Regions from separate parts of the Shewanella zhuhaiensis genome, predicted to be linked through region 1. Evidence: predicted binding sites of a transcription regulator. Region 1 holds the regulator's gene; each other region holds the start of a gene.
The links. Region 1 encodes MetJ, which represses methionine synthesis genes. Its sites were predicted from a motif close to TAGACGTCTAGACGTCTA; they were not measured.

Region 2: metK (methionine adenosyltransferase) is a predicted target of MetJ. The motif match lies at 2,498-2,515, and genes of this name have one in related genera.
Region 3: metH (methionine synthase) is a predicted target of MetJ. The motif match lies at 1,826-1,843, and genes of this name have one in related genera.

The regions. Positions count from the first base shown of each region.
Region 1 is NZ_JAKUDL010000001.1:193,206-197,423, reverse strand. It holds gene MJ923_RS00835 (bifunctional aspartate kinase/homoserine dehydrogenase II) at 1-284, opposite strand, end outside; gene metB (cystathionine gamma-synthase) at 298-1,458, opposite strand; gene metJ (met regulon transcriptional regulator MetJ) at 1,674-1,988, shown strand; gene MJ923_RS00820 (sulfite exporter TauE/SafE family protein) at 2,052-2,780, shown strand; gene MJ923_RS00815 (conjugal transfer protein TraF) at 2,811-4,004, opposite strand; gene nrfD (NrfD/PsrC family molybdoenzyme membrane anchor subunit) at 4,144-4,218, opposite strand, start outside.
Region 2 is NZ_JAKUDL010000003.1:330,935-335,152, forward strand. It holds gene MJ923_RS11110 (EAL domain-containing protein) at 1-887, shown strand, start outside; gene MJ923_RS11115 (hypothetical protein) at 878-1,210, shown strand; gene metK (methionine adenosyltransferase) at 1,304-2,455, opposite strand; gene tkt (transketolase) at 2,824-4,218, shown strand, end outside.
Region 3 is NZ_JAKUDL010000001.1:557,324-561,541, reverse strand. It holds gene MJ923_RS02365 (ABC transporter ATP-binding protein) at 1-797, opposite strand, end outside; gene MJ923_RS02370 (FecCD family ABC transporter permease) at 1-3, opposite strand, end outside; cobalamin riboswitch at 885-1,057, opposite strand; gene MJ923_RS02360 (histidine phosphatase family protein) at 1,104-1,775, opposite strand; gene metH (methionine synthase) at 2,030-4,218, shown strand, end outside.

The sequences.
Region 1 (4,218 bases):
GTAGACAGGCGCTCACGCAGATGGCGGGCCTGCTCGGCGCTGAGCAGCTGCTCGATAAGCCCCTGCTGATAGCTTATCAGCACCTGCAATTCTTCCTGCCACAGCTCTTTGGCATCGCGCAGCGAAAGCAGCTTATACAAAAAGTTGGTGGTTTTACCGGCGGCAGATACCACCACCAGATCGTCGCTGTGCCCCTGGGTCAGCAGGATATGGGCCACGCGGCGGTAACAGTCAGCATCGGCCAGACTGGAGCCACCAAACTTATGCAAATGACAACGCGCCATCACTGACTCCTATTTAACAGGCTGCTACGGCAGCCAGGGCGGCCTTGATGTCGGCCACTAAATCTTCTGCATCTTCAATCCCCACCGACAGGCGCAGTAGGGTGTCTTTAATTCCGGCCTCGGCACGGGCCTCTGGCACCATGGCTCTGTGGGTCATGGTGGCGGGTACAGCAATCAGGGACTCCACTCCGCCTAAGCTTTCTGCCACGCTGAAGTGTTGCAGCGATTCAAGGAATGCCACCACTTCTTTCTCGCCGCCAACCAGTTCAAAACTCAGCATAGCGCCAAAGCCTTTTTGCTGTCTTGCGGCAATTTCATGGCCAGGGTGATCGGCAAGCCCAGGGTAGTAGACCTTGCTCACCTGGGGGCTGTTATTCAGCACTTCAACAATGCGCTGGGCATTGGACTGATGCTCACGCACCCGCACACCCAGGGTGCGAATGCCGCGCAGGGTCAGGTAGCTGTCGAAGGCGCTGCCGGTCAGCCCCAGGGTGTTGGACCACCAGTGCAGGGTCTCGCCCAGCTCGGCATCCTTGGCAATCACAGCGCCGCCAACCACATCGCTGTGACCATTGATGTACTTGGTAGTGGAGTGAATAACTATGTCAGCACCGAGCAGCAGCGGTTGCTGCAAAATGGGCGACAGGAAGGTGTTGTCCACCACCACCAGGGCGCCCACCTCGTGGCTGGCATTGCTGATGGCCTGGATATCCACGACCCGCAGCAGCGGGTTGGATGGGGTTTCGAGCCATACCATCCGAGGCTTTTGGGCAATGGCAGCCGCCAGTGCAGCGCCATCGGTCTGATCCACAACAGCCAGCTTGAATGCGCCTTTGTTGGCGAGATTGGTGAACAGACGATAGCTGCCACCGTAACAATCGTGGGGCACAACCAAGAGGTCATCCGGCCCCAGAAGGCTGGTCACCAGGGTAATAGCGGCCATGCCGGTACAGGTCACAACCCCGGTCGCGCCTTGTTCAAGCTCAGCCAGGGCTTCGCCCAGAATACAACGGGTCGGATTACCCGAGCGGCTGTAGTCGAATTTGCGCGGATTCTTGTGGCCATCGAAGGAATAATTGGTCGACAGATAAATGGGAGGAACCACGGCGCCATGCTGGGTGTCGCTCTCGATGCCCTGACGCACCGCGATGGTGGCTGCTTTGCGCTGTGTCATTCTGTGTTCCTCCGGATAGTCTACGACGGAAATAAAGATGTCTGGACGTCTAAATTAACTCAAGCGGACGCCAATCGTCAATAGGCATCGAGACGTTTAGACGTCCAAATATCAGGAAATCTACTGATGTTTGGCGCGTTTTCGCAGCAATAATTTGACTGTATTTCGTAAGGGTTTAAAATCTGCTGCGAAATTTGGATTTAACAGGTGAGTCAATGACTGAATGGAATGGCGAATACATCAGCCCTTACGCTGAGCACGGCAAAAAGAATGAGCAGGTGAAAAAGATCACCGTTTCCATTCCTTTGAAAGTGTTGAAAATCCTGACAGACGAGCGCACCCGCCGCCAGGTTAACAACCTTCGTCATGCCACCAACAGTGAGCTCCTGTGTGAGGCTTTCCTCCACGCCTATACCGGCCAGCCACTGCCAAACGACGATGATCTGTCCAAGGATAAGCCCGATTCTATTCCTTCCGAGGCCAAAAAGCTGATGGATGAGATGGGCATCGAATGGGAAGACATGGAGTAAGCCTCCCTTCCACACTAGCACAAGGACCCCTCCGGGTCCTTGTGTCGTTTCAGGAGCTGGTAAATGTTGTCCGATCCTCTCACTCTGGTGCTGGCGCTGTTAATTATTTTCAGTGGTGCGCTAATCCAAAGCCTGATTGGTTTTGGTCTCGCCGTGGTGGCAAGCCCGCTGCTGTATCTGGTCGAGCCCGAACTGGTGCCTGTGCCTGTTATTCTGATGGGCTTTTCCATTGCCCTGCTCACCTTACTGAGAGAGCGCAGCGCCCTTGAGTTTTCCGGGCTGCAATATGCGCTGCTGGGGCGGATCCCCGGCGGACTTTTAGGCGCAGCATTGCTGCTTGCCGCGCCCACGCCGGTACTTGGCCTCGCCATCGCCACTATCGTATTTTTGGCGGTAGCCCTGAGCCTGCTGCGCCTGAGCGCGCCCATTAACCGCGTGACCCTGTTTATTGCCGGCACCGTCTCCGGCGTGTTTGGTACCATCGCCGCCATTGGCGGGCCACCGATGGCGATACTGCTGGCAGGCAAAGACCCCGGCAAGTTCCGTGCGGCCCTGTCCGCCTTTTTCATTTTCAGCTCGCTGATTGCCTTGAGTATTCTGGCCTTTGCCGGGCTGGTAACCGAGGCTCAGCTTTGGTGGTCAGTCACCCTGTTGCCCGCAGTCGTTGCCGGTTATTGGGTTGCTGGCAAACTGCTTGGCAGAGTCGATAAACAAAAAACCAGAGTCGCAACCCTGGTTTTATGTAGTCTCAGCGCCCTGCTGCTGACACTGAAGTCCCTCGCCGAGCTCTGAACTTAGGCGCCTTCACTCAAGGGCGGGCTTTTAAAAGTGATATGAGCTCTGCAATACGGCGCCGACGGTGTCATTGTCACCCCACATCCCGGTGAGGTCGAGCTTGAAGCCTTCGCCAATCTGAAAACCTGTGCCCACCGAGTAGATATCGGCGGTCATATCATTCAGATCCTGGCGATAACCAAGCCTCAGCGACAGCCAGTCGAGCGCTTGCCATTCTCCGCCAAAACGCCAGTATTTGGTGCCTTCAAGGCCGACAAACTTTTCGTTGTCGGTCAAATCCAAATCGGTGCTCAGCTGCCAACTGGCGCTGGTGTATGCGGCGCCCAGTGTCACCATGGGGCCGGCGCGGTATTTAAGCTGCACCCCTTCTGACTCCACGGTTTCCAGCTCGCGCTCAATTAAATTACGCCCCACCAAGCCCAGGGTCAGGCCGCGCATCGGCATAATGGCAAGACCGGCATCCAGATTGAATCCAGTGTCATCGTTACGGTAATCGTCGCTGTCGAAGTCGCCTGCATCAAAGTTGTTGGCACTGACGGCGTAGTTGAAGCTGTCGAGCCGCTGCAGCTTGGGGGTCAGGCCGATGGTGACCGGCATATTCACTATCGACAGTGGCATGCTGACCGAGAGCGCCAGCTCCGAAGAAGCACCGGCAATCACCCGCCCCTGGGAGGTCAGGTCATCGAGTTCAGGGGGATTCATGGGGTCAAGGGTTTCCAGCAGTACCAAATCGGCATCGCTGATATCCGCCACTGCGACGCCATCGAGATAACTGCGATAATACACGCCCCAGCTCATACCCTTGGTTGGCATGGCAAAGCTGAAACCAATACCGGCTGAGGCATACGCTGTGTTGCCATCAAGCCCCTTAAGGTTGGCCAGCAGGGCAGCGCGGTAGGCATCTATGGCAACCACATCGCCGTTATTGATGGCCGTATCCAGGCCATTGTAGTTATCTTCGAGGGTGTCGAACTTGTCGGTCATATTGTCTTTGTCTGACACTTCGGCCCCCAGCACAGGAATAAGCAGCCCAAAGTCTCCTTCGGTATAACCGGGTAAAGACAGGAGCGCCGGGTTCATCCAGGGGGCCGCCTCCAGGCTGGCTGATGCCACACCAGTGCCGCCCATGGCATCACTGCGGGCTTCAAAAACGTCCTGCGCGCACAATCCATACTGGCTGAACACCAGCCCCAACGAGGCTGCCACGAGCTTTGTTTTCATCCCTTTCTCCCCCCGGCATCGTTCTTTTACGGCATACAGCAAGCCTCCTAAAAGCGTAGTTCAGCCGTGGGGGATTGGCGGAAATTTACGCAAAAAAAGCCCGCAAAATGCGGGCTTTTGGCTGAATCGATTCAAGCGGTCAGGACAGGTAAGATTGACCGGCGTAAAGGATGAAATGCCGCAGTGCCAGCACCCCAATCAGACTGGCGCAGGC
Region 2 (4,218 bases), on a different contig from region 1:
TTAAACGCGCCGAGCTGCAATATGACATTGAGCGTCTGTCTGAACGTCAGTACAGCCGTAATCAGTCGGAGACCCTGGCAGCCAGCCGCAACCTTGAAAAAACTGTCCGTGAAGTGCTGTCCGGTGAACTGCTTATCTACTATCAGCCCAAACTCAAGTTGCCGGAGAAAAAGGTTGTCGGTTTCGAGGCCTTGCTGCGGCTTAAAGATGCCCATGGTCAGATAAAAGGCCCCTGGTTTATCGATGCCTTCCAGAAGGCGGGCTTTTCCCACGTGATTGATCGCTTTGTGATAACCACAGTGGCAGAAGATTTAACTCGTTGGGAGAAAATGGGTTTTCAGCCCAAGGTGAGCATCAACCTTGACCCCAATAATCTCAACGATGTGCAGATGCTCGATCGCCTCAGAACCGCCCTTGGGCGCTATGCGGCGCAAATTGAGGTGGAGATCCTCGAAAGCGCCTTTATGAAGGATCTGGATGGCATCAACAGGTCGATAGAGCAATTGCAAACCCTTGGGTTTCGTTTCCTGCTGGATGACTTTGGCACCGGTTTTTCGAGCCTTAGCTTGCTGACTCAAATCGGTGTGGACGGCATTAAATTAGACCGCAGCATGCTGGCCAAAGCGCAGGAAGATAAGGGGCGGGTGCTCTATTGTCAGGTGTGTGATTTGTGTCAGAACCTGGGGTTTGCGCTGGTGGCCGAAGGAGTGGAAACCGAAGCCGAAGCCACCTTTGTGGCTAACGCCGGCGTAGGTTATGTGCAGGGGTGGCTGTATGCCAAGGCGATGCCGGCCGAGATTGCCCGCGCCTACGCCATGCTGCACAATGATGCCTCCAGCGACAGCAGTGAATACAGCGCCGACCAACAGGGAGAGCCATGGCTGTAAGTCCCACCCATATCGAATCCTTACTGGCACCCTATGCCCATCATCCGTTAAGCGCCTGGGATAAACTCAGGTTTGCCTTCAGCCTGTGTCAGCATAAAGGTCTTAAGGTCAGCGCATTTCGCGGTGGTATGCCACGTGAAGGCTATTGGCTGCTTGCAGACGGGCAGGGGGTATTTTGTGGCGCTGTGAATCACTGGCAGGGCTGCTGGGAATATCAGGTTCTGCCAGCTGCTTCTGAGCTGACCGAGCTTGAAATGGTGGCCGTGCCTGAATCTCAGCTTGGTTTTATGTTGGTGGAAACCGCCCATTTCGATCACTGCTGATAGCGCCATCAAGGCCGTGCAGCCGCATCTTGATACCCAATTCAGGACAATAAAAAACCGCCTTTCGGCGGTTTTTTATGGGCAAGTGCCTGATTACAGACCTGAGTCTGCGCGCAGGGCCTCGGCCTTGTCGGTTTGCTCCCAGGGGAACTCGCTGCGGCCGAAGTGGCCGTATGCGGCAGTTGCCTGGTAGATAGGACGGGCCAGGTTCAGCATTTCGGTCAGGCCGTATGGGCGCAGGTCGAAGTGCTGACGCACCAGCTGGATGAGTTTCTCTTCAGGCAGCTTACCGGTACCGAAGGTCTCGATGCTGATGGACGTTGGCTCGGCCACGCCGATGGCGTAGGAAACCTGGATTTCACAGCGGTCAGCCAGACCGGCAGCTACTATGTTTTTGGCAACATAACGGGCAGCGTATGCAGCTGAGCGGTCAACCTTGGATGGGTCTTTACCGGAGAAAGCGCCGCCACCGTGACGGGCCATGCCGCCGTAGGTGTCAACGATGATCTTACGACCAGTCAGACCGCAGTCACCCATAGGGCCACCGATAACGAAACGGCCGGTTGGGTTGATAAAGAACTTGGTGTCCTTGTTCAACCACTGGGCAGGTAACACAGGCTTGATGATGGTTTCCATCACGCCTTCTACCAGATCAGACTGAGAAACAGAGTCGCAGTGCTGGGTAGAAAGTACGATGGCATCGATGCCGATAATCTTGCCTTCATCGTAGGCGAAGGTTACCTGAGACTTGGCGTCGGGGCGCAGCCAGGGCAAGGTGCCGTCTTTACGCACTTCAGACTGACGCTTCACCAGCGCGTGGGCGTAGGTGATTGGGGCTGGCATCAGTACGTCGGTTTCGTTGCTGGCGTAGCCAAACATCAAACCCTGGTCACCGGCGCCCTGTTCACGTGGGTCGCTGCGGTCAACACCCTGGTTGATGTCGGGAGACTGCTTACCGATGGCGCTCAGAACCGCACAGGAGTTGGCGTCGAAGCCCATGTCAGAATGAACGTAGCCAATTTCACGGACAGTGTTACGGGTCAGTTCTTCGATATCAACCCAGGCAGAGGTAGTGATTTCACCGCCTACCATTACCATACCGGTTTTTACGTAAGTTTCGCACGCAACGCGGGCCTTGGGATCCTGGGCCAGGATAGCGTCGAGTACGGCATCGGAGATCTGGTCTGCAATTTTATCGGGATGACCTTCTGAGACCGACTCAGAGGTAAACAAGTGTTTTGCCATGTTTGGAAAATCTCGTCTTTAAGCGTTAAACGTGTAGAAGCATCTACATCTAGACGGCCATTTTAGTTGAATTTCTCTCCACGATCATCCCCCGTTTGGGAAAATTTAGTGCCATTTGTGACCCAGATGCCTGACTGTCAGTGGGCTGTTTTGGCAAAGGAAATTATTAAATCCAACAAATTCAGCGTGATAAAGGGCTAAATTGGCACGCCCTCTTGACTATAGTTTGCTGTAGCGGCCGCTGCATAAAAGCAACTGTGATTTTTCTACGACTGTGGTGGAAATTTAAATTTGCGTCCACAAGCCCTGTTAAGGGAAAATATGTGCCCACAATTGCCCGAAAAGCCTCAATACAAGCAGGAGAGAGCATGTCTCGTAAAGAACTCGCCAACGCTATCCGTGTCCTCAGCATGGACGCCGTTCAAAAGGCCAACTCCGGTCACCCCGGTGCCCCAATGGGGATGGCTGATATTGCCGAAGTCCTTTGGCGCGGTCATCTGAAGCACAACCCCACCAACCCACAGTGGGCCGATCGCGACCGTTTCATCCTCTCCAATGGCCACGGCTCCATGCTGCACTACTCGCTGCTGCACCTGGCCGGCTATGACCTGTCTATTGAAGATCTCAAGCAATTCCGTCAGTTGCACTCTCGCACCCCAGGCCACCCTGAGTACGGTTATGCCCCAGGCATCGAAACCACCACGGGTCCTCTGGGTCAGGGCATCACCAACGGCGTGGGTATGGCCATTGCTGAGAAAGTGCTGGCGGCTCAGTTCAACCGTGACGACCACGACATCGTTGACCACTACACCTACGTGTTCATGGGTGACGGCTGCTTGATGGAAGGTATTTCCCACGAGGCTTGCTCTCTGGCAGGCACCCTGGGTCTGGGCAAACTGATTGCCTTCTGGGATGACAACGGCATCTCTATCGACGGTCACGTTGAAGGCTGGTTTACCGACGACACGCCAAAGCGTTTCGAATCTTACGGCTGGCATGTAATTGCCGGTGTTGACGGTCACGATGCCGACGCCATCGACGCTGCCATCAAGGCGGCCAAGGCTGACCCACGTCCAACCCTCATCTGCTGTAAGACTGTGATTGGTTACGGCTCTCCCAACAAGTCCGGTTCACACGACTGCCACGGCGCGCCACTGGGCGATGCTGAAATCGCAGCCGCCCGTGAATTCCTTGGCTGGAAGCACGACCCATTCGTTATTCCTGCTGACATATATGCCGAGTGGGATGCAAAAGAAGCCGGTATCGCCTCTGAAAAAGCCTGGGATGCCAAGTTTGCCGCTTACGCCGCTGCTTACCCAGAGCTGGCCGCTGAATACCAGCGCCGCGTGAACGGCGAACTGCCTGCCAACTTTGGCACAGAAGCCCAGGCCTATATCGAGAAGCTGCAGAACAACCCTGCCAACATCGCTTCCCGTAAAGCCTCACAAAACGCCCTGGAAGCCTTCGGCGCCATGCTGCCTGAATTCCTCGGCGGCAGTGCTGACCTGGCCCCATCCAACCTGACCATGTACTCGGCTTCCAAGTCGATCACAGGTGACGACGCCAGCGGTAACTACCTGCACTACGGTGTGCGTGAGTTCGGTATGACCGCCATCATCAACGGTATCGCTCTGCACGGCGGCTTCGTGCCTTACGGCGCTACCTTCCTGATGTTTATGGAATATGCCCGTAACGCCATGCGTATGGCTGCGCTGATGAAGGTTCAGAACATCCAGGTTTACACCCACGACTCTATCGGTCTG
Region 3 (4,218 bases), 360 kb from region 1:
CATATGTGCGCCCCCAGACTTCGGTCGTAGCCGTAAAAGTAATGAATAAGCGGCTTGCCGTGCTGAGGATGGGGCTCAACGGTGCAGCACACCCCAAATACGTCGCCAATCAGGGATTCGGTCAACACCTGTTTTGGCGTGCCTTTGGCAATCAGCCGGCCGTGATCCAGCAGTAGCAGCTCATCACACAGGGCACTGGCAAGGTTTAAGTCGTGGATGGTGCAAAGCACAAACACATCGAGCCGTTTCAAAAGCTCCAGCACTTCAATTTGATAGCGCACATCCAAATGGCTGGTTGGTTCATCAAGGATCAGAATCGTCGGCCGCTGCACCAGCGCCCGGGCAATCAAGGCCCGCTGCTTTTCGCCGCCGGACAACTTGCCAAAGGGCTGCTTGCCATAACCTTCAAGACCAACCTTGGCAAGCGCTTCGGCCACCGCCTTTTTGTCGGCGGCGCTGTCGGCGCCAAGCCAGCCCTTGTGGGGAATAAGCCCCATTGCGACCACGGTTTCGGTGGCAAGGTCAAAAAGCGGCGGCAACTCCTGGGGCACCACAGCCACCAGCCGGGCAAAGGCCTTGCGGGAGAAGGCATCTATGTCCTGACCATTAATCACAATGGTGCCGCTGTCGGGGCGGATAAAACGGTATAAACAGCGCAGCAGCGACGACTTGCCCGCGCCATTGGGGCCAATCACGCCGTACATGCCACGACCGCTCAGGGTAAAGCTGAGCGAGTCCAGCAGCGCCCGGCCGTTCACCTGCCAGCACAGTTCATTCACCGTGATGGCGGTGTTCATAACAGAAAATCTCCCGCGGTATAGCCCGGGGGAGCAAAGTTGATAGGCATAAAACTCCTCCGGATAACCCGTCCGGATGCATAGGTTAAGTTGCGACAGATAAAGGCAGGTATCCTGACTCGAAGCACGGCTATTAACCCATAGCACACTTGCTTCACACAGTTGCGGGCACAGTCCGGGCTGGTACCAACAGGCACTCCCCGGTTCCCTTTTCACGTCGGGTTGGCTTAGCCCCCGACACCTTTACCCAATAATGTTCAAATTTGTGGCGACCACACGGCCACTAAACTGCAGATTATCCGCGCTTTAGCGCACAAGTTCCATATTCTGCCAGATAAGCTGCCCCTGCCAACCCTGAGCAGTGGCAAACCAGCGGGTTCGGACACAGGCGCCATGGGGAATATCGAGGCGATTATAAAAACCGGCGACTCTGTTCGCCCCAAGCAAGGAAGCCATCATGCAGCGAATAACACCGCCGTGGGTCACCAGCCACAGCCGCTCGCCATCCTGCACATCGCAAAGAATCTGAGCAATAACTTCATCGACCCGCGCCTCGAAGGCCTGCATTGTTTCACCATTGGGGGGCAGCTGGTTTCCGGCGTTCTGGTCCCAGGGGGCCTGCCACCAGGCCTCTATGGGTTCTTGCTGCCACAGCTCGTTAAGACTGCGGCCATCCCAGTCGCCAAAGTCCATCTCGGCAAGGCCGGGCTGCAATTGCACCGCTTGCCCCAAAGGCAGTGCCATCGCCTCAGCAAGCTCAAGGCAGCGACGCAGCGGCGAGCTGAAAATGGCATGGGGCACTGGCATGTTGGCAGCACGCTCTGCAATGGCCTGGATTGCCGACGGCTCTGGGGCGCTGTCGGTTTTGCCCCGCAGCACACCTTCGTTCTCACACTTGCCGTGACGCCAGAATATCAGCTCACAGGAAATCATACTGGCGCTCACCTCTGGTTGTTTATCCGCACTGTTTTTTCGCACCGTGGCCTGCTTGAGCGTTACTTGCTCCGGGGCGGACTTTTCGCGTATTATGGACGTCTATACGTATAAATGTCCAAATCAAATTTCTGCCCCGGCCAAAGGCTGCGCAGAAATCCAGCGCAGCAGCCTCGCCATAGCCTGTTTCAGGCCGTAAACTGGCTTTTGGCTCTATCGGCTCTGCCGTTTAAGAAGCCCAAAGCCCCACGGGGCGGCGCATTCAGGACTGAACCTTTTTGTACTTTGCAGGTGTTTTTATGGCAACTCCAGTGTTATCCCAGGCGACCAAGGCGCTTGCCCACAGCCGTCAACAGCGACTGAACGAGGATCTCTCCAACCGCATTCTTATCCTCGACGGCGCCATGGGAACCATGATCCAGGGCCACAAACTGGAGGAAGAGCATTACCGCGGCAGCCGCTTCGCCGACTGGCACTGCGACGTTAAAGGCAATAACGACCTCTTGGTACTCACCCAGCCTGAGATAATCAAGGGCATCCACCGCGAGTATCTGCTGGCCGGTGCCGATATCATCGAGACCAACACCTTTAACGCCACCACTGTGGCCATGGCCGACTACGACATGCAGTCGCTCTCGGCCGAGATAAACCTTGTTGGTGCCCACATTGCCCGGGAAGTGGCCGATGAAGTGGAAGCCAAAACCGGCATCCCCCGCTATGTGGCCGGGGTACTTGGCCCCACCAACCGCACCTGCTCCATCAGCCCGGATGTGAATGACCCGGGTTACCGAAATATCCACTTCGATGATCTGGTAACCGCCTACCGCGAATCCACCGCAGCCCTGATTGAAGGCGGCGCCGATATCATCATGGTGGAAACCATTTTCGATACCCTGAACGCCAAGGCCGCGCTGTTTGCCATCGAATCCATTTTTGATGAGGTTGGTCTGCGCCTGCCGGTAATGATTTCAGGCACCATTACCGATGCCTCCGGCCGTACCCTCACAGGCCAGACCACCGAAGCCTTTTACAATTCGCTGCGCCATATCAAGCCCATCAGCATGGGCCTTAACTGTGCCCTGGGGCCAAAAGAGCTGCGACCTTATGTAGAAGAACTTTCCCGCATCAGCGAATCCTATGTGTCGGCCCACCCCAACGCGGGCCTGCCAAACGAGTTCGGTGGCTACGATGAAACACCCGAAGAAATGGCCGACATCATAGTGCAGTGGGCCATTGAAGGCATGCTGAACATAGTCGGCGGCTGCTGCGGCACCACCCCTGAGCATATCCGCGTTATCCGCGAAGCCGTTGAAAAGCACGCGCCGCGCAAGTTGCCTGAGCTGCCGGTTGCCTGTCGCCTCGCCGGACTTGAGCCGCTCACCATCAGCGCCGATAGTCTGTTTGTGAACGTGGGTGAGCGCACCAACGTCACAGGCTCTGCCAAGTTTTTGAAGCTGATTAAAGAAGGCCAATACGAGACCGCGCTCGATGTCGCCCGGGATCAGGTGGAAAACGGCGCCCAGATCATCGACATCAACATGGATGAGGGCATGCTGGATGGCGAAGAGGTGATGACCACCTTCCTCAATCTTGTCGCCTCCGAGCCTGAAATCAGCAAGGTGCCCATCATGATTGACTCCTCCAAATGGGAAGTCATCGAGGCGGGCCTTAAGTGCGTGCAGGGCAAGTGCATCGTTAACTCCATCTCCCTCAAAGAAGGCGAAGCCAAGTTTATCGAGCAGGCCACCCTGGTGAAGCGCTACGGCGCCGCCGCCATCATCATGGCCTTTGATGAAACCGGTCAGGCCGACACCCGCGCCCGCAAAATTGAAATCTGTACCCGCGCCTACCGCATTCTGGTTGATAAAGTAGGCTTCCCACCGGAAGACATTATCTTCGACCCCAACATTTTTGCCGTGGCCACCGGCATCGAAGAGCACGACAACTACGCGGTGGACTTTATCGAGGCGGTGCGCGACATCAAGGCCACCCTGCCCCATGCGATGATTTCCGGCGGCGTGTCCAACGTGTCCTTCTCGTTCCGTGGCAATAACCCGGTGCGCGAGGCCATCCACGCCGTGTTCCTCTACCATGCCATTAAAGAAGGCATGGACATGGGCATTGTGAACGCCGGGCAACTGGCAATTTACGATGACATTCCGGCCGAGCTTAAGGAGCGGGTTGAAGCCGTGGTGCTTAACCTGCCCTGCCCGGTGGAAGACTCTACCAACACAGAGCAACTGCTTGAGATTGCTGAAAAGTATCGCGGCGGCGCTGGCAGCGGCGCCGGTAAAAAAGAAGATTTGGAGTGGCGCAGCCTGCCGGTGAATAAGCGCCTTGAGCATGCGCTGGTAAAAGGCATTACCGAATTTATCGACGCCGACACCGAAGAGGCCCGTCAGCAGGCCACCCGTCCGCTGGATGTGATTGAAGGCCCGCTGATGGACGGCATGAACGTAGTAGGCGACCTCTTTGGCGAGGGCAAGAT